Regions from separate parts of the Hydrogenophaga sp. LT287 genome, predicted to be linked through region 1. Evidence: predicted binding sites of a transcription regulator. Region 1 holds the regulator's gene; each other region holds the start of a gene.

Region 1 (6,873 bases):
GGGCACTTGGGCCACACCCGCCTCGTATTTGTAAAAGCCTTCGCCCACCTTTTTGCCCACCACACCACCTGCCAGGCGCTGCGCCGTGATCACGCTGGGGCGGTAACGGGGTTCGTCGTAATACTGTCGGTAGATGGACTCCATCACCGGGTGCGAGACATCCAGCGCCGTCAGGTCCATCAGCTCAAATGGACCGAGCCGAAAGCCCATCTGGTCCTTCAATATGCGGTCAATGGTGGCGAAATCGGCCACGCGTTCGCCCGCGACACGCAAGGCCTCGGTGCCGTAACCGCGCCCCGCGTGATTGACGATAAAGCCCGGGGTGTCTTGTGCCGATACAGGGGTATGCCCAAATTGCCGGGTGTAGTCCGTCAGTTGCTGGCAGACCACATCGCTGGTTTTCAGGCCCGCAATCACCTCTACCACCCGCATCAGGGGAACCGGATTGAAAAAATGGTAACCAGCGAGCTGGCCCGGCCGCTTCAGGGCGGCAGCAATCGACGTCACCGACAGCGACGAGGTGTTGGTGGCGAGCACAGCCGTTGGGCTCACGATGTCTTCGAGTTCCGCAAACAGACGTTGTTTTACGTCAAGTCGCTCCACCACAGCTTCCACCACCAGGTCGCACGAAGCCAGCGCGGCCACCGATTCCGCGATCTGAAGCCTGGCGACATAGGTCCCCACTTGGCTTTCATCGAGCTTGCCTTTGGTCTGCAGCGTTTGCCAGGTGCTTTGCAGCGCCTTCATGGCCGCCTCGGCAGCGCCCGATTGCACATCGAACAACAGCACTTGGCTGCCAGCCTGCGCGGCCATTTGCGCGATGCCCCGGCCCATGGCACCGGTGCCAACTATTCCCACGGTTTTAAAGATGGATTGCATATGAAAGTGTTATTCGGGTTTCGGCCAGAGCAAGCCATGACAAAATGTTCCAACATTGAAAACAAGGATGTCTGACGTGCGCCAGATCTGGGTAGGCTGTATTTTGCTATCAACTGCGGTGAGCAGTGCCGCTGTGACGCTCGGAAGGCACAGTGGCGCGGCTGTCATCGGCCGCCCGTTGGACGTGAGGGTACAGGTCTTGCTGGCACCCGGCGAAGACATTGGCGGTTTGTGTATCGGGTCAGACGTGTTTTACGGCGACGCCCAGGTGCCGGGTAGCCAGGTGCGCAGCACGCCGCAAAAAACAACATCCGAAGCGGAAGGTTTTGTCCGGATCCAGTCTTTTCAGGCCGTGAACGAGCCCATCGTCACCGTGTATGTCAGGGCGGGGTGCAACACGCCATTTACTCGGCGATTCGTTTTGTTGGCGGACCCGATCACCGAACCGGCGGTACAGCCAGCGCCTACACCCGCAACAGACGGCCGGGTCGGAGCCGGTTCCCTCGCTTCACCTGAGCGTTTGCCCTCCGTAAACGCTGCGCTTGCAGGCGGCACTGCCGCAGGTGCTCGTGGTCTCTCAGACGCCGCCCCTGCCACCATTGTTGGCGATCAACAAGCCGTTCGTGCGCCAAGTGCCAGGCCATTGGCCGATGTCCAGTCTGCCCAGCCCGTGGCTCGTCCACCCAGGCCCAAAGCGCCCAGCGTGGTGCGTCGGCCCGTGGCACCCCCGGCAGAAAACACCCCGCGTTTGCAGCTGGAGGCGGTCGATCTGAGTTTGGCGATTGAGCGCGATCCCGTGCTCAAGATGTCCATTTCGCTGTTGAGCGAGCCCACGACATCCGACGAAACCCGAGCCGCTGCCGCGCTGCTCTGGAAGGCCATCAACGCGTCTCCCGAAGAAATCTTGAGCGATGCACAGAAGCTGTCTGTGCTTGAGACCGAGTCAAAAGGCTTGCGCGATGCGGAGAACCAAAGCAAGGCGGCCATTGCCGAGCTGAGCAGCAAACTGGAGGCTGCCAAAGCCGAGCGCTACATGAACTGGCTGGTCTACCTGCTGGGTGCTGCGCTGCTGTTGGCCTTGATGGCATTGGCCGCCCTGTGGCGCCGCCGCGATCAGGCTTCGGGGGCGGACGCTGTCAAGGCTTGGTGGGCTTCTGAAGGCGGAAACAAGGCTGAGAAAGCAGCGTCCAAAGCGGCGCCAGAAGACCTTGATGTTGATCTTGACTTGGATCTTGACCTCGGCCGGGAATCTTCGTTTGGTGCCTACAAGCGCGGAGCTGCTTCTGCCAAGGGTGCTCGCAAGGGGCAAGACAGCTTGTCGCCGCTCGATGAAAGCGCACCGGCACCCTTGAGGGAAGAAAAAGAGAAGCGAGATTTTGCGCCCAGCATGATTGGCGCCTCGCGCTCGGTTGCCACCGAAGAGTTGTTCGACGTCCAGCAGCAGGCTGACTTTTTCGTTTCGCTGGGTGAAGACGAACAGGCCATTCAAGTCTTGCGCAGCCATCTCATCGAGAGCCATGAGCCCAGTGCGTTGGCCTATCTGGATCTGCTCAAGATTTACCACCGTCTTGGACGCAAAGCCGACTACGAGCGTTCACGCGAGGAGTTCAACCACGTATTCAATGCGGGGGCTCCTCCTTTTGACCAGTATTCAGACGAGAGCCTTGGTCTTGAGGCTTACGAGACCGCATTTGGACGTATTCAGGCGCTGTGGCCACAGCCCCGGGTGCTGGATGTCATCGAGCAATCCATCTTCCGGGACCCTAACGATCCCGACTCTGAGGTATTTGACCTTGAGGCCTACCGCGAGCTGTTGCTGTTGCATGCGATGGCCAAGGACATGATCAAGCGCGATGTGGCGGCAGCCCATGCGCCCAACGACTTTCAGCACACGGCTGTTCAGCCGTTGAAGGCCGCTGGAAAACTCATTGCATCTGCTGAGGCCGCAGGGGGGCGCGATACCGAGCCCTTTGACACCGCACCGCCAGCTTCTCCGCGCCTGGGTCTCGATGTTGATTTGAACGATTTGTCAGAGTTTTCAGCATTCGAAGCCTCTTTGCCGGAGGTGTCCGTGCTGGTGGAGCCAACAGCCCAGCCAGAACCGCCACCACGAAGCGCGGGCCGTGAGCCGATGGACAATCTGATTGATTTCGAGATGCTTGACTTCATGACCGATGAGGATGTCAAGCCCGCTCCGAAGCCGTCTGACAAAGCTTGAGGTTGGTTGTGCTTTGACGTCTTGAGCTAACGGACTGATGGGAAAAAGCCGGGCTAGCCCGGCTTTTTTATGCGCGATTTCTGCCAGCTCGATGGCTTGGTATCAGCGTCGAACCTGTAGGGCGCCCGGGTTCACGATGTTGGTGGGTGTGCCCTTGATGTAATTGACCACATTGTCAAAGGCTGAGGCAAAGTAAGCCTCGTAGCTGTCTTGCTCGACATAGCCGATGTGCGGTGTGCAAATGCAGTTTTCCAGGCGCAGCAGCGCGTGCCCTTGAAGAATTGGTTCTGATTCAAATACGTCCACGGCTGCCATGCCGGGGCGCCCGCGGTTCAGCCCAGCCAGCAGCGCCTCGGGTGCAATGAGCTCAGCCCTGGATGTGTTCACCAGCAGCGAGGTGGGCTTCATGCGCGAAAGGTCTTCCAGCGTCACGCAACCAGCACTGCTGTCACCCAGGCGAAGGTGGAGCGAAAGCACATCGGCCGTTTCAAAGAAACCTTCTTTGCTGGTGGCCACATCGTAGCCGTCAGACAGCGCCCGAGCCCGCGATGTTTCGCTGCCCCAGACGATGACCCGCATGCCAAACGCCCGGCCGTAGCCCGCCACCAGAGAACCGATGCGTCCATAGCTCCAGATGCCCAGCGTTTTGCCTTTGAGTGCCATGCCCAGCCCGAAGTTGACGGGCATGGACGCGGCCTTGAGGCCCGACTGCTGCCAGGCACCGTGCTTGAGGTTGGCTGCGTACTGGGGGATGCGGCGCATGGACGCCATGATCAACGCCCAAGTCAGCTCAGCTGTGGACACCGGCGAACCCACGCCCTCAGCCACCGCAATCCCCCGTTCGGTACAAGCCGCCACGTCCAGGTGCGAGCCGACGCGCCCAGTCTGAGCGATCAGCTTCAAGCGCGGCAATTTTTCAATCAGCTGCCGCGTGACTTGCGTTCTTTCCCGAACCAGCACCAAGACATCTGCATCACGCAAGCGCACAGCCAGTTGACCCACGCCCTTGACCGTGTTGGTGAAAACTTTGGCCGGGTAAGGTTCCAACTTTTCGGCACAACGCAGCTTGCGGACAGCGTCTTGATAATCATCAAGGATCACAATATTCATGGGCTCTATTGTGCCCGCATGCCCAAGTGCGATTGCTGTGCGGTACGCACCTGGTTACCTTGTGAAGTGCGCTCCAACCAGTGCGGCCCTCAGTGCGGTGCTCAAGAAATGTCTACACGGCGAGCGCATCTCCGTCTCGGTCAGCTTGCGGCGCTGTCAATACCCGCCATTGTCTCGGCTATGTCTGCGGTTCACGCCTTGCAACCCCTACTGATAAGGGGGCGTGCACCGGGGTGGGACTTGTTCCGCATCGCCGGGGTGGGCGTTGGCTTGTCGTTGTGCAGGGCTCTCAGGCGCGCTGACGGCGTGCTTGGTTTTCGAGCGCAGCGAGCCTGTCGAGTTCGGCACACACATCGTTGATGCGTCCGGAGATCACGAGGCGGGCGTCCATTCGGCAACTTGCGCCAGCGTCGGTGTTGCGCACCACACGCACCCGAGATGGCCGGTGCGCCGATGGCGCATGCGGGCTGGTCGGGTCATTTGCCGCTGCGGCAGCGGCTGTGGTGGTGTTGCGACCGAGCCAGCCCGCGCGGGTGAACAGTTGCACAACTTTCGGGGCGGTCTTGGCTTGCTTAATCACAGTAGGTGCGGGCAGCCAGCTGTCGATGAGCTGCAGCGGCGCGCGCCAAGTGTTGGTCGTGAAACGGATTCCCATGCGAAACTCCAAAAGGGGTTGAACACAGGCAGGATTGCTAAAGGAATCGCCAACGCAGGGTTGTGCCGTTCAGGCAGTGCAAAAACCGCCTTCCGGACCAAACGCCCGCCACCTGCTGAGGCGACGTGAACCCCTGCGGGTCAGACTTGGAAGCTGTTTCGGATCAGGCCCACGGCCAGTCCTTCAATTTCAAAGGGCTCACCAGGCTCGACCACAATGGTCTTGTAGTCTGGATTTTCAGCGTGCAGCTCAATGAGGTGTTGCCGGCGCATGAAGCGTTTGACGGTTACGTCCTCACCCAGGCGAGCCACCACAATCTGGCCATTCTTGGCTTCTTTGGTGGCCTGTACGGCGAGCAAGTCACCGTCGATGATGCCAACATCGCGCATGGACATGCCCCGCACCTTGAGCAAGTAGTCGGGTGTGCGTTGAAACAGGCTGCGCTCAACGTGGTAGGTCTGGTCCACGTGCTCTTGAGCGAGGATGGGCGAGCCAGCCGCCACACGGCCAATGAGAGGCAGCATCAGCTGGGCGAGGCTGGGGAGCGGCAGTGTAAGCTGGCGTCCCCGTGAGTTGTTGATGGATTGAAGGTCTTCGCTGCGCAGGCGGATGCCGCGCGATGTGCCGCTGACGAGCTCAATCACGCCCTTGCGGGCAAGGGCCTGCAAATGCTCTTCTGCCGCATTGGCCGATTTGAAGCCCAGCTCTGTGGCAATTTCTGCGCGGGTGGGCGGCGCGCCGGTGCGTGCAATGGCTGTCTGGATGAGTTCCAGAATCTGCTGCTGGCGGGCCGTGAGTTTGGGCGGATAGGGCTGGGACTCAAGCATGGGTGACCTTTTGAAGAGCGCTCACGAGGAGGGCAGTCGGCATCTGGCAATGAAGGGATTCGGTACAGCCGCCAAGATCATTTTCAGAGCGACTGTGTTCTTATCCAGTACCTGTATTTTTAATCAGTTTTGGAGTCTTGGCAAGTGGCAATTCATGAAACGCAGGCGCAGGCTGAAAAACGCCTGGTGATTCTGGGCACGGGCGGAACCATTGCTGGGCAGTCTGCCCGGGCGGGGGACAACGTGGGTTACGTGGCCGGCCAGGTGTCAGTGGCCGATCTGGTGGGCGCTGTTCCGTTGTTGCAGGGCTTGCCGCTGGATGTGGAGCAGGTGGCTCAGCTCGACAGCAAGGATATGGGGTTTGCTGTGTGGAAGGCGCTTGCAGCGCGTGTGGCATTTCATCTGGAACGACCCGAGGTGGCGGGCATTGTCATTACCCACGGGACCGACACCATTGAGGAAACCGCCTTTTTTCTGCAGTCGGTCTTGCGGCCCGGCAAGCCGGTGGTGTTGACCTGCGCCATGCGTCCAGCCACGGCCCTGGTGCCCGACGGACCTCAGAATCTGAGCGATGCGGTGGCCGTGGCGCGCCAGGCGGGCGCGTTCGGCGTGGTGGTGGTGTGTGCCGGTCAGGTGCACAGCGCCGTGGACGTGGCCAAGGTCCACACCTACCGCGTGGACGCTTTTGATTCCGGTGACGCCGGCGCGCTGGGCTGCGTGGAAGAGGGCGTACTTAGGCAGTTTCGACCCTGGCCTGCAGCGTGTGAGGCGGGTTTCTTCGATGCATCAGCCCATGCCCGGGTGCAGGCTTGCTCTGCTTTGCCCCGCGTGGTCTTGGTGACGAGCCACGCCGATGACGACGGGCTATTGGTGAAGGCGTTGACCCAGGCTGGCTGCGATGCGGCACAGCCCCTGCGCGGCATCGTGGTCGCCGGCACAGGCAACGGCTCCGTTCATGCATGCCTGGAGTCCGCTTTGGTAGAGGCTGAGGCGCAAGGGGTGCGTGTGGTGCGAACCAGCCGCTGTGCGCGGGGCCGCGTGCTGGCGCACGCTGGACATCGGTTGGCAGCGGTGTCGGGTTTGTCCCCGGTCAAGGCGCGCATTGCCCTGGCGCTGGAACTTTTGGCCGGCGTTCAGGCATAAAAAAACCCGGTGCGAGACCGGGTTTTTCATTGAGGCAAGCG
Region 2 (6,873 bases), on a different contig from region 1:
GCTGCATCTGCCACAGCTCGGGCGACATGCTGGTTTTGCCGTGTGGCGCCAGATGCAGGCCACGCTGGGCGCAAAAATCGCGCATCCAGTGCAGGTTGTGCTGCAGGGCGCTTTGTTTGATGACGGCCAGCGGCAAGGCGAGGTCGCCGCGCAGCAGTTGCCAGCCTTGTTCGGCCATTTGCTCCCGCGACAGCTCGGCGTGGCCTGTAGGGAAGCCCTTGAGGTGGGGGCCGAAGCGGGGCGCGGTGGGCATCGTGGGGCTTCAGTTGCGCTTTTTGCGCGCCTGCGCACGCCGCACCTGCCGGCTTTGCCCGGCCAGCTGCTGATGCGCCTGCTGGGCCGCACGGCGGGCTCGCAGGCGTTTGCCCAAGGCGCGGGCCACGATGAAGGCCAGCACAGCGCTGGCCACGATGACGAACAAGGCAGTGGTGTCCATACCGGTCACTCCACCCGCGTGATGCGGTTGGGCTTGAAGCCCAGGTCGGCCGCCTTGCCTTTGCGGCCACGCACAGCTCGGGCGTTGTTGAGGCTGCGAATCTCCAGCGTTTCGTCGCGCTCTTTGCCGCCACGGCCGATGCCTTCAATCTTCACGCTGCGGGTGTAAGCCGCCGCACCCGCCAGGGTGTCTTTGGCGTCCAGGTCGATCAGCATCAAACCGCGCCCGCCTTTTTCCATGGCCTTGAGTTCGGCGATTTCAAAGGTCAGGATGCGCCCGCCGGTGGAGGCGCAGGCCACATGCGTGGCCGCATTCAGCGGCTGGCCGCCCGAGGTGTTGGCTGCGTGCGACGGTGCGCAGATGGTTTCGCCCTCGCCCACGCTGATGAAGGCCTTGCCGGCTTTCTGGCGCGACACCAGGTTGTCCACCGTGGCCAAAAACCCGTAGCCACCGGTGCTGGCGAGCAGCAGCGTGGCGTTGGCCGGGCCGGCAAAGTAGTGCATGGGCTGCGTGCCGCTTTCCAGCTCGATGAGGGTGGTGATGGGCTGGCCGTCGCCACGCGCACCGGGCAGGCTGGCCACCGGCACGCTGTACACACGGCCATTGCTGCCAAACACGATCAGCGTGTCTACCGTGCGGCACTCAAACGTGCCGTACAGGCCGTCACCGGCCTTAAAGGCGAAACTGCCCGCCTCGTGGCCGTGGCCGGTGCGGGCGCGCACCCAGCCTTTGCTGGAAATGACGACCGTGACCGGCTCGTCCACCACCTTGATTTCGGCCACGGCCTTTTTCTCGGCCTGAATCAGTGTGCGGCGCTCGTCGGCAAAGGTCTTGGCGTCGGCCTCGATCTCTTTCACCATCAGGCGCTTCAAGCTGCCGGGGTTGCCCAGAATGTCTTCCAGCTTGCCCTGCTCTTCGCGCAGCGAGCTCAGTTCTTGCTCAATCTTGATGGCTTCGAGCCGCGCGAGCTGGCGAAGGCGAATTTCCAGAATGTCTTCGGCCTGGCGGTCGCTGAGCTTGAAGCGCTCGATCAGCGCAGCCTTGGGCTCGTCGCTCTGGCGGATGATGGCAATCACCTCGTCAATATTGAGCAACACCAGCTGCCGGCCTTCCAGAATATGGATGCGGTCGAGCACCTTGTTCAGCCGGTGCTGCGAGCGCCGCACGATGGTGGTCTGGCGGAACTCGATCCATTCGCTCAGCATGAGCCGCAGGCTCTTTTGCGTGGGCCGCCCGTCCAGGCCGATCATGGTCAGGTTGATGGGCGACGAGCTTTCCAGGCTGGTGTGGGCCAGCAGCGCGGTGATGAGCTCCTGCTGCTCGATGCGGCTGCTCTTGGGCTCAAACACCAGTCGCACCGGGGCGTCCTTGCTCGACTCGTCGCGCACCACGTCCAGCACCATCAGCATGCTGGCTTTGAGCTGCGTCTGGTCCTGGCTAAGCGCCTTCTTGCCAGCTTTCACCTTGGGGTTGGTGATTTCTTCAATTTCTTCCAGCACCCGCTGGCTGCTCACGCCGGGTGGCAGCTCGTTCACCACCAGCTGCCACTGGCCGCGCGCCAGGTCTTCAATTTTCCAGCGCGCGCGCACTTTGAGGCTGCCGCGGCCGGTGCGGTAGGCGTCGGCAATGTCACCGGCCGGGCTGATGATCTGGCCGCCGCCGGGGTAGTCCGGGCCGGGCAGGATCGTCAGCAGGTCTTCTTCACTGAGTTTGGGGTTCTTGATCAGCGCCACGCAGGCGTCGGCCACTTCGCGCAGGTTGTGGCTGGGGATTTCGGTGGCCAGTCCCACGGCGATGCCGCTGGCGCCGTTGAGCAGGTTGAACGGCAAGCGAGCGGGCAACTGCCTGGGCTCTTCGAACGATCCGTCGTAGGTGGGGATGAAGTCCACCGTGCCTTCGTCAATCTCGTCGATCAACAAGCTGGTGATCCTGGCCAGCCGGGCTTCGGTGTAGCGCATGGCGGCAGCGCCGTCGCCGTCGCGGCTGCCAAAGTTGCCCTGGCCATCGATCAGCGGGTAACGCTGGCTGAAGTCTTGCGCCATGCGCACCAGCGCGTCGTAGGCGGCGCTGTCGCCGTGCGGGTGGTACTTACCCAGCACATCACCCACCACGCGCGCACTCTTGACCGGCTTGGCGGCGGTGTTGTTGTTCGGCCCGGAAAAGCCCAGTCCCATGCGGTCCATGGCAAACAGAATGCGCCGCTGCACCGGCTTCTGGCCGTCGCACACATCGGGCAGCGCACGGCCCTTGACGACGGAGAGCGCGTATTCCAGGTAAGCCCGCTGGGCGTAGCTGGCCAGGTTGTCTTCGCCGGGCAATTCAACCGGTGCGAGATCGAGTTCAGGGGTGTCGTTCATGGGGTTTCAGGCATTCGTACAAACAGGCGCGTGCAGAGGGCTGGATCAGAAACACCGCCGGGCTGGCTCCGCCAGACGGCTGGTGTTGCCCCCTCGGGGGGTGACGCCGCAGGCGGCGCGGGGGGAAATCAAATATCCACTTCCACCGAGTCGCCGTGCAGCTCCATCAGCTCGCGGCGCGAAGCGGCTTCGCCCTTGCCCATGAGCTTGGTGATGAGCGCCTCGGTGCCGGCAAAGTCCATGCTACCCAGGTTCACCTGCATCAGGCGGCGCGTGTCGGGGTTGAGCGTCGTGTCCCACAGTTGCTCGGCGTTCATTTCACCCAGGCCTTTGAAGCGGCTGATCTGGCATTTTTCGCGCGGCACGCCGTCCTTGGCGCATTTGTCCAGAATGGCGGTGAGCTCGCCCTCGTCCAGCGCGTACTGCTTGATGGCGGGTTTTTTGCCGCGCGCGGGCACGTCCACCCGGAACAGCGGCGGACGCGCCACATACAGGTGACCGTTTTCAATCAACTTGGGGAAATGGCGGAAAAACAGCGTGAGCAGCAGCACCTGAATGTGCGAACCGTCCACGTCGGCGTCGCTCAAAATGCAGACCTTGCCGTAGCGCAGACCGCTCATGTCGGGCGTGTCCAGCGGGCCATGCGGGTCAATGCCGATGGCCACCGAAATGTCGTGGATTTCGTTGTTGGCGAACAGGCGATCGCGCTCCACTTCCCAGGTGTTCAGCACCTTGCCGCGCAGCGGCAAAATCGCCTGGCTCTCCTTGTCGCGGCCCATCTTGGCACTGCCGCCGGCCGAATCGCCCTCGACCAGAAACACCTCGTTGTGCGCCAGGTCTTTGCTTTCGCAGTCGGTCAGCTTGCCGGGCAACACCGCCACACCCGAGCCCTTGCGCTTTTCCACTTTCTGGCCGGCCTTCTGGCGAAACTGCGCGGCCTTGATGGCGAGTTCGGCCAGCTTCTTGCCGTAGTCCACATGCTGGTTCAGCCAGAGTTCGAGCGCGGGGCGCACAAAGCTGCCCACCAGGCGCACCGCATCGCGCGAGTTCAGCCGCTCTTTGATCTGGCCCTGGAACTGCGGGTCGAGCACCTTGGCGCTCAGCACATAGCTGGCGCGCGCAAACACGTCCTCGGGCAGCAGCTTCACGCCCTTGGGCAGCAGCGCGTGCAGTTCAATGAAACCCTTCACCGCCTGAAACAGGCCGTCGCGCAGGCCGCTTTCGTGCGTGCCGCCCGCGCTGGTGGGGATCAGGTTCACATAACTCTCGCGCACCGGCTGGCCGTCTTCGGTGAAGGCCACGCACCAGCTGGCGCCCTCGCCTTCGGCAAAGCTGTCGTGGGCGCTGTCGGCAAAGCCTTCGCCTTCAAACAGCGGAATCACTGGCTCGCCGTGCAGCGTTTGCTGCAAATAGTCGCGCAGGCCGCCCTTGTAGAGCCACACCTGCGTGTCTTTGGTTTTTTCGTTGACCAGCGTCACCGTCACGCCCGGCATCAGCACCGCCTTGCTGCGCAGCAGGTGGGTCAGCTCGTTCATGGGCAGCGCGGCCGACTCGAAATACTTCGCGTCGGGCCAGGCGCGCACCGTGGTGCCCTGCTTGCGGTCGCTCTCGCCTTTGGGCGCGATCACCAGCTGTTCGATCACGTCACCGGCCGAGAACGCCAGCTTGGCCACCTTGCCCTCGCGGTAGCTGGTCACTTCCAGCCGGGTTGAGAGCGCGTTGGTCACGCTCACGCCCACACCGTGCAGGCCGCCCGAGAAGCTGTAAGCGCCGCCGCTGCCCTTGTCAAACTTGCCCCCGGCGTGCAGCCGGGTGAACACCAGTTCGACCACCGGCGCGTTTTCTTCCGGGTGCAGGCCAAACGGAATGCCACGGCCATCGTCTTCCACGCTCACCGAGTGGTCGGCGTGCAGCGTGACCTTGATCTTTTTGCCATGGCCAGCCAGCGCTTCGTCGGCCGCGTTGTCCAGCACTTCCTGGATGATGTGCAGCGGGTTGTCGGTACGGGTGTACATGCCCGGCCGTTGCTTGACCGGCTCCAGTCCCTTGAGGACGCGGATCGAACCTTCGGAATAAGCGTCGCTGGCGGCGACGGACTTGGGGGCGGCGGGTTTCTCTGTCATGCGCGGCATTGTAGTGCGCGCCCCGCCTTTTCACTGTATGCAACAACAGCTTGCCGGACTGGCGGCTTGCCTGCGTGTGACCGGTTTCGCACAGGTGGCAGCGGGCATGGGGCAAATTCGCTACATTCCCCGGATGTCCATTGCCTCACCCACCCCGTCCGGCGCGCCCCCAACCCAGGGCCCCGCTGGTCTGTCTACCCTGCAGGTGCTCGCCTGCGGTGCTTTCATCGTCACACTGTCCATGGGCATCCGCCACGGTTTCGGCCTGTGGCTGCAACCCGTCACCCAGTCTCAGGGCTGGACGCGCGAAACCTTTGCCTTTGCGCTGGCGGTGCAAAACCTGTCGTGGGGCGTGTTCGGCATTTTTGCCGGCATGGCGGCCGACCGCTTCGGCGCCTTCAAGGTGCTGGTGGTGGGTGCCGCGCTGTACGCGCTGGGCCTGGTGGGCATGGCCATGTCCACCACCTCGGTGGGCTTTGCGCTCACGGCCGGCATCTTGATTGGCGCGGCGCAGGCCGGCACCACCTATGCGGTGATTTACGGCGTGATCGGGCGGCAGATACCGGCCGAAAAGCGCTCATGGGCCATGGGCGTGGCGGCGGCGGCAGGCTCGTTCGGGCAGTTCCTCATGGTGCCGGTGGAAGGCTGGCTCATCAGCAGCTTTGGCTGGCAAGAAGCGCTCATGGTGCTGGGTGCGGCGGTGCTGCTGATCATGCCGCTGGCCTGGGGCCTGCGTGAGCCGGGTTTTGCGGGCGGCACCATGCCCAAGCGCGAACAATCTATTGTGCAGGCGCTGCGCGAAGCGTTCAAATACCGCAGCTTCCAGCTGCTCATGGCGGGCTATTTCGTCTGTGGCTTCCAGGTGGTGTTCATTGGCGTGCACATGCCCAGCTACCTGAAGGACAACGGGCTGTCGCCCCAGGTGGCGAGCTACGCGTTGGCGCTCATTGGGCTGTTCAACGTGATCGGCACGTACGCCGCTGGCGCGCTGGGCCAGCGCATGCCCAAGCGCTACATCCTGGCGTTCATTTACCTGGCGCGGGCGGTGGCCATCAGCATCTTCCTGATCGTGCCGCTGTCGCCCGCCAGCGTGTACGTGTTCTCAGCCGTCATGGGCGTGCTGTGGCTGTCCACCGTGCCGCCCACCAACGCGGTGGTGGCGCAAATTTTTGGTGTGGCCCACCTGTCCATGCTGGGCGGCTTTGTGTTTTTCAGCCACCAGATTGGCAGCTTCATGGGTGTGTGGCTGGGCGGCGTGTTGTACGACCGCACCGGCAGCTACGACATTGTTTGGTACATCTCGATTGCGCTGGGCGTGTTTGCCGCCCTGATCAACCTGCCGGTGCGGGAGTCCCCCATCGTGCGCGGGCCCCAGCGCGTGGGAGCGGCGGCGTGAAAACCACCGGCTGGAACGGTCTCTGGGCCAAGGTTGCCCTCTGGGCGGGCATCGGTGCAGCGCTGCTGGGCACCCTCAAGCTCTACAACCAGCCCGACTTTCTGTTGAACCTGGCCGACCAGCTCTGGAGTTGCTTCTGATGCCCAACACCGCCCTCCCCTCGCCGGGCAGCCCCGTGCTGCACGGCAACGAAGCCCCCTCAAGCTGGGTGCGCCGCTGGACGCACCTGATCCCCGCCGGGGGCACCGTGCTGGACGTGGCCTGCGGCCACGGCCGCCACCTGCGCTGGCTCGCCGGGCGGGGCCACACCCTGACGGGCGTGGACCGCTCGCCCGAAGCCATTGCCGCCGTGGCGCCCCTGGGCCGCGCCGTGCTGGCCGACATTGAAAACGGCCCCTGGCCGTTGCATGGCGAGACTTTTGATGCCGTGGTGGTGACCAACTATCTGTGGCGTCCTCTTCTGCCGATGATCGTGGCCAGTGTGGCCCCGGGCGGTGTGCTGCTGTACGAAACCTTTGCCAGCGGCCATGAGACCGTGGGTCGACCGGCTCGGCCCGACTT
Region 3 (6,873 bases), on a different contig from region 1:
CCTGGTCTGACGCACCCGCGGGCCAGCGCCGGCCCATGCCCTCGTAGGCCAGGCGGCGCAGGTAGCTGGCCGGCGTTTCGCCCGGCGGCACCACTTCGCTGGGGTATTGGTAGGCCAGTTCGTCGAGCGAAAAGTGGCAGCGCTCGGCGACCTTCAGTGTCTCGGCCAGCAAGGGCTCGGGGTAACACTGCGCCAGCGCCAGGCGCGAGCGCAGGCGTTGCTCGGCATTGGGCGCGAGCGCTTGGCCGCAGGCGGTGAGCGGCTGGCCGAGGCGGGTGGCGGTCAGCACGTCTTGCAGCGCCTTGCGCGAGCGCAGGTGCATGTGCACGTCGCCCACGGCCACCAGCGGCACGGCGGTGAGCTCGCTGCTCTGGCGCAGCCGGTGCAGGCGCATTTCGTCGTCTATCAGGCGCAGCTGCTCCACGCCGAGCCAGCAGCGGCCCACGAAATGCTGCAACAGCCAGCGCGCCACAGCGTCAATCTGATCCTGCGTGCTGCCGCGCTGTGGTACGGCAATCACCAGGCAGTCGGTCAGTGCGTCGGCGCTGATGGCGTTCAGCGTGAGGCGGTAGGTGCCCTTGGGCGCCGTGCGGCGCAGGCGGGTGATGAATTCGCACAAGTTGCCGTAGCCGTTGAGGTTGGTGGCGAGCACGACGAGGGTGAACGGCGCGTCACACACCACCTGAAACTGGCTGCCCACCAGCAGCTTCAGGCCATGCGCTTTGGCCGCCACGTGGGCGCGCACGATGCCAGCGAGCGAGCACTCGTCGGTGAGCGCCAGCGCGGTGTATCCCAGCGCCTGGGCACGCTCCACCAGCTCTTCGGGCCGGCTGGCACCGCGCAGGAAACTGAAGTTGGACAGGCACAGCAGCTCGGCGTAGGCGGGAATGCCAGCGGGTTGTGGCGTCATGGTGGGCACCCTCGCAGGCGGGCCCCCATCCCTGCCTTCCCCCAGAGGGGGAAGGGGTCAGTCATGTGCTCCGGGCGAGGATGGGCTTCAATGCCTTGCTCCTTCCCCCTCTGGGGGAAGGTTGGGATGGGGGCAAGCGCACCACGGGGAGGGATGCGTACCGAGCAGAGGGGAAGCCCCCCAGGGCGCCGTCGGGCCGGCTTTGCCGGACGGCCAGTGCCGCCCCCTTGAGGGGGTCGCGCGCAGCGCGGCGGGGGGGAGTCAATCAAGCGAATACTCCATGGAGAAACCACGCTGGCGCCTCGTCCAACCGCGTCTGAAACACCCACAACACCCCCGCGTGTGCCGACTGCGCCACCCAGTAGTCGCGCACCACGTTGCGTATCTGCCCCACGGACTCGTCGCGGTCCCACCAGCCGCCCTCGACCCGCTGCGGGCCGGCGAGCAATTGAAGTTCACCCTGGTAATAAGGCCGGTGGGCGCGCACCAGCAGCTTGATCGGCGCCGCCAAGATGAAGCCGGGCTGCGGCAGCCCGTTGCCCGCCACGGGCTTGCGGGGCAAGGGTTCGGGTGCCGTTTGCCAGCGGCACATCCATTCGGGGCGATGGTCTTCACACAGCACCGGGCGCAGCACGCGCTGCGGCCCCAGGCGAGCGGCCAGGCGTTCCAGCACCAGGTGCAGCGGCTCGCGGCCTTCGGCTTCGTCGGGCAGCCACGAAGCGCTTTTTTCTTCCAGCGGCACCACGGCGTCGGCCACCAGTTCCAAGTCGCCCACCGGGGCCAGCAGCTCCACCCGGGCCAGGTGTTCGGCGAGCAGGCGGCAGAGGTGATCAAGCTGGCGTGTGGGCTCGGCGGTGCGTATGGTGATGCTGCCGCCCTCGCCTGCGGACTTGGCGCGCATGGCGTCGTGCGCCCAGCGGAGGGTGAAGGCGGTGGTGCCGCTGTGGCGCGCGGCCAGCCAGCCGCACAGCGAAAGCAGCAGGCGGCGCGCGCCAAACAGCAGGGCCGGCGCGTCGTCCACCCGAAACATCAGCTCCAGGCGCTGCGCAAAGTGCTCGGGCAGCTCGATCCAGGCATGCACTTCAGGCGCTCTGCCGTAAGCCCGGTCGAGCGCGGCGAGCAACTGTTTGTCAAACCGGCGGGCCACACCGCCGCGCGGCAGCCGCCGCACGTCGCCCAGGGTGCTGCAGCCGATGTGCGACAGCGTGAGGCGGTGCGGGCGCACGGCACTGAGCGTGTCCATGGGCAGGGCGTCCAGCAGGGCGTCCAGCGGCTGTTGCAGGCCGTTTTCAACCCCGGCGCGTGCCAGCGCCAGCGCGGCCAGGCTGTTGGGCGCCCAGGCCAGCTGGCCCACACCCAGTTCGGCGCCTTCGGCTTGCACGCGCTCGCGCAGCGCGCGCTGGCCCCCAAACAGGCGCACGCTCGCCGCCAGCTCCATGACCACGGCTTCGTCAGCGACAGCAACGCGGGGCGTGAATTGAAGCGCCCAGAGTGCCAGCGTCTGCAGCGCCGCGTCAGTGGGCAAGGCGGTGTCGTCGGGCGCTGGGAGCCGGAGCGCTGACCACAACATGGTCGACCTTTGGGGTGGGGGTAGGCGCAGCGTCCCGGGGCTGGTCGCTGGGCAGCAACGCGCTGGGCTGTTTCAGGCGCGGCGTCAAAATGGTCTGCAGGCCACCGGGCACAGACGGCAAATGCAGCGTGCTGCCCAGTGGCGGGCCTTTGCGCTTGAACACCTCGACCCGCAAGGCCCAGTCAGGCCCCACGCGGGCCAGCAGGCGCAGCGGCGCGGCCGACGACTCTTGTGCCGCCGAGGCAGACCGGCACAGAAACACTGGGCCGGCACAGCCCGCCGCCAGCACCTGCAAGCGGCGCACCTGCTCGGCCCGCACCTGCGGCAGCCAAGCAATGACGGCACCGAAGGCGTTGGCCCTGACCAGCTGCTCGGTGGCCCACAGGCGCTCGGCCGGCGTCTCGGTTTGCACCCAGACCAGCTGGCGCTCGCTGATGCCTTCCCAGCGCAAACCGGGCGGGTGCGGCGGACGCGGCGGGCCCACCAGCACCACACTGCGCCCAGCGGCGCACACCTGACGCAGCAGCGGCCCCAGCAGCCGCCATTCCAGCATGCCGCTTTGCGGCGCCAGAATTTCGGTGACGGTATGGCAGGGCCAGCCACCGCCGGGCAACACCGCGTCCAGCGCAGCAAAGCCGCTGGACAGGGTGGCGGCCACAGGCGCGCCCAACTGGTCACCGCGCCACAGCGCTGCGGCCACAGCAGCAGGCAGGCCGCTGGCGAGCGCACCCGGGGCTGGCACCGGGTGGGGCGCGTTGTGGACCGGCGAGGCCAAAGGGACGGTGGCGGGTTGCATGTTGACGTTAAATACTGTTTATGCGTACAGTATATGAAAGCATTGAAGCTGTCCAGTAAAGCCCGGCGCCGTGCACGCCGCATCGACACCCGCGCAAAGCCCAGCCATATCAAGCCCATGGAACTATTCAATTAGCACTCACTCATAGAGAGTGCTAATATTTATGAAAGCCAACCTGAGGAGGGTTCTTCACATGTCCGTATCACTTGCTCCCGCCGCCTTGCCCACCGCCACCCTGGCCGTGGCCAGCCCTTGGGCCAGCCGCTCGCTCACGATGCCGCCGCTGGGCAACTTGGATGCCTATATTTCTGCGGTCAACCGCATGCCGCTGCTGACGCTGGAAGAGGAACAGGGCGCCGCCCGGCGCCTGCGCGACCACAACGACTTGGACGCTGCGGGCCAGCTGGTGATGTCGCACCTGCGGCTGGTGGTGTCGATTGCCCGCCAGTACTTGGGCTATGGCCTGCCGCACGGCGACCTGATCCAGGAAGGCAACGTGGGTCTGATGAAGGCCGTGAAACGCTTCGACCCCGACCAGGGCGTGCGCCTGGTGAGCTACGCCATGCACTGGATCAAGGCCGAGATCCACGAATACATCCTGAAAAACTGGCGCATGGTGAAGCTGGCCACCACCAAGGCGCAGCGCAAGCTGTTTTTTAACCTGCGCTCGCGCAAGCAGGGCTTTCGTGCCGATGCGCTGGACGGTGACACGCACCGCGATGTGCTGTCGGACACCGAGGTGGGCGTGATGGCGCGTGAACTGAAGGTGAAGCCGGAAGAAGTGCGCGAGATGGAAACCCGCCTGTCGGGTGGCGACGTGGTGCTGGACCCCGGCCCGAGCGACGACGGCGAAGACAGCTTCGGCCCCATTGCCTACCTGGCTGATGCCACCCACGAGCCCACGGCGGTGCTGGAGTCGGCCGAGCGCGACGCCCTGGCCACCGAAGGCGTGGCGCACGCCATGAGCGAGCTGGACGAACGCTCACGCCGCATCGTGACCGAGCGCTGGCTCAAGGTGAACGACGACGGCTCAGGCGGCATGACGCTGCACGAGCTGGCGGCCGAATACGGCGTGAGCGCCGAGCGGGTGCGCCAGATTGAGGTGGCGGCCATGAAGAAAATGCGCAAGGCATTGGCCGAGTTCGCCTGACGCCTCTGAGGCGCTCAAACTCAAAAGCCCCGGCGGATGGATTCGCCGGGGCTTTTTGCTGTATTGGCCAGACTCAGCCACTCCGCCACTCAGGCGCTGAACCGTCGGTTTTGTCCGAGGAACGGAGGCCCGTGCAAGCCAAAATGGCTGATGCCTATCTTTCTCAGCTCCCCACCCACCAGCTTCAGGGCCATGCGGCGGCACTGGGGCCAGCTTCTCAGCTTGTTGGTATGGGTTGGGCTGATGGCTTTGGGCACGCCCCATGCGCAGGCCACCAGCGCGCCCAGCAGCCTGACGCTGCCCACGGTGGTGCTGGACAGCGCGCAAAAAAGTGTGCCACTGGCGCAGCGTAGCCTCTTCTGGGTGGACCCCAGCGGCCAGCTGACCGCACCCGAGGTGGCCCAAAGCCAGGCGAGCCTGCCGTTTGCGGTGCGCAGCCCCAAGCACCGCTTGCTCATCGGCCCACAAGCGGCGCTCTGGGTGCGGTTTGACGCCTGGGTGCAAGACACCGGTTCGCACTGGGAACTGGAGCTGACGCATTCGGGCACAGACCTGATCAGCTTGTATTACCAGCACCCCGACGGCAGCTGGCACGCGCAGCACGCGGGCGACAGCATGGCCGTGCGCGACTGGGCTTCGCCCGACCGCTACCCGGTGTTTGCACTCGATACGCGGGCCGATGCCCCCGTGACCTACTGGGTGCGCATTCAACATGCCCGGGTGCCGTTCTCGGGCGAGCTGTTTGTGCACCGCCACAGCGCGCTGCGCGAAATGCGCATTCAACAGCAGTTCATGCTGGGTGCCTATTTCGGCATGGCTTTTTTGCTGACAGTGGTGGCGGTGGCCAATTCCCTGGTGTTTCGCGACCTGAGTTTTGGCAGCTACGCGGTCTACATTTCGGTGCTGGGCCTGGCGCTGGCTGCTTCGCTGGGGGTGGGCGGACAGTTTCTGTGGCCCCATTCCGCCCACTGGAACGGCATGGCCGAATTTGTGCTGCTGCCCCTGGTGGCGGTGGTGGGCTTGCTGTTTGTGCGCCATGTGGTGCAGCCCCGGCGCATCGGGCAAGGCCTTGACCGGCTTTCCCTTACCCTGGCGGGCCTGCTGGTGTTGCTGACGGCTTGGGATGTGGTCAGGCCCTCCGCCTGGACGCTGCAAGCCATTACCGCCACCGGCGCGCTGACCATGGTGTTGGTGTACGCCATGCTCTGGACCGCCTGGCGCACGGGCGACCGCTGGGTGCGCTGGATTGCACTGGGCATTTTGCCGGTGCTGGTGGCCGGCACAGTGCCGATCTTGCGCAATTTCGGCCTGATGTCGTCGGGCTTCCTGTCGCAATACGGCATGGTGATCGCCGCCGCCATTGAAGCGCCGCTGCTGATCTATGGCTTGCTGCAACGGTCGTCCATGCAACACGAGGCACAGACCCGCGCCAAGGCCCTTGCGCTGACCGAGCCGCTCACCGGCCTGACCAACCGCCACAACGGCATGCTGCGCCTGCACGACAGCCTGGTGCGGGCCCAGCGCTACAAGCACCAAACGGCGCTGCTGCTGATCGACCTGGACAACCACACCGGATTTGAACAAGAACACGGCCGGGAAGTGGCCGACCGCGCCCTGGTGCTCACCGGCTCGCTGCTGCGCTCGGTGGCGCGCGACGTGGACACCGCTGCCCGGGTGGACAACCGCAGCTTCATGCTGTTGATGGAAGGCCCTGTGCGGGCCGCGCAAGCGGTGGCAGCCGCCACCAGCATCGTGGCGGGCGGTCTGCGCCCGTCGTCGCAGTTGCCCGTGGGCGCCACCCTGCGTTTTAAAGTGGTGCTGGCCCTGCTGCCGGCAGAGGGCCAAGACCTGCAACAAGACGCACAAGCCCACCTGGACTGGCTGCGCAACAGCCTGGACGAACTGCGCAACGACAAGCGCAAGAGCATCCAGACGCTGAATTTTTGATCACGACTCTCTTCTGAGCGCCGGAAACAAAATCACGTCGCGGATGCTGGGGCTGTCGGTCAGCAGCATCATCAAACGGTCAATGCCAATGCCGCAGCCGCCGGCCGGGGGCATGCCGTATTCCAGCGCACGAATGAAGTCGGCGTCGTAATACATGGCCTCTTCGTCGCCGCCGTCCTTGGCCGACACCTGGGCGTGAAAGCGCGCGGCCTGGTCTTCGGCGTCGTTCAGCTCAGAAAACGCGTTGCCAAACTCGCGCCCGGTGATGTAAAGCTCAAAGCGCTCAGTCACTTCGGGACGGTCGTCGTTGGCGCGCGCCAACGGCGAGATTTCGGTGGGGTGCTCCATGATGAAGGTCGGGTTCCAGAGCTTCTCTTCCACCGTCTCTTCAAAGTACAGCACCTGCAAACTGGCCAGGCTGCGCGTGCTGAGCTGGTGCTTGGCTTCGGTCATGCCCAGCTTGCGCAGCGCCGGTATCAGCCACTCGGCGCTGTCCACGC

The links. The regulator LexA, encoded in region 1, represses DNA repair genes until DNA is damaged. The targets are predictions, from matches to a motif close to ACTGTATNNNNATACAGT.
Region 2: the regulator LexA is predicted to act here: its motif matches at 4,949-4,966, upstream of AC0GNR_RS15705 (DNA topoisomerase IV subunit B).
Region 3: the regulator LexA is predicted to act here: its motif matches at 3,290-3,307, upstream of imuA (translesion DNA synthesis-associated protein ImuA).

Annotation. Positions count from the first base shown of each region.
Region 1 is NZ_JBVPZC010000001.1:242,243-249,115, forward strand. It holds gene AC0GNR_RS01155 (3-hydroxyacyl-CoA dehydrogenase) at 1-879, opposite strand, end outside; gene AC0GNR_RS01160 (hypothetical protein) at 947-3,097, shown strand; gene AC0GNR_RS01165 (D-2-hydroxyacid dehydrogenase family protein) at 3,200-4,207, opposite strand; gene AC0GNR_RS01170 (hypothetical protein) at 4,497-4,862, opposite strand; gene lexA (transcriptional repressor LexA) at 5,003-5,689, opposite strand; gene AC0GNR_RS01180 (asparaginase) at 5,834-6,832, shown strand.
Region 2 is NZ_JBVPZC010000026.1:14,061-20,933, forward strand. It holds gene AC0GNR_RS15690 (amino acid deaminase) at 1-253, opposite strand, end outside; gene AC0GNR_RS15695 (hypothetical protein) at 263-436, opposite strand; gene parC (DNA topoisomerase IV subunit A) at 442-2,793, opposite strand; gene AC0GNR_RS15705 (DNA topoisomerase IV subunit B) at 2,922-4,916, opposite strand; gene AC0GNR_RS15710 (MFS transporter) at 5,050-6,312, shown strand; gene AC0GNR_RS15715 (hypothetical protein) at 6,309-6,452, shown strand; gene AC0GNR_RS15720 (class I SAM-dependent methyltransferase) at 6,452-6,873, shown strand, end outside.
Region 3 is NZ_JBVPZC010000004.1:49,809-56,681, reverse strand. It holds gene AC0GNR_RS05175 (error-prone DNA polymerase) at 1-910, opposite strand, end outside; gene AC0GNR_RS05170 (Y-family DNA polymerase) at 1,176-2,480, opposite strand; gene imuA (translesion DNA synthesis-associated protein ImuA) at 2,425-3,276, opposite strand; gene rpoH (RNA polymerase sigma factor RpoH) at 3,470-4,426, shown strand; gene AC0GNR_RS05155 (sensor domain-containing diguanylate cyclase) at 4,670-6,373, shown strand; gene lysS (lysine--tRNA ligase) at 6,374-6,873, opposite strand, start outside.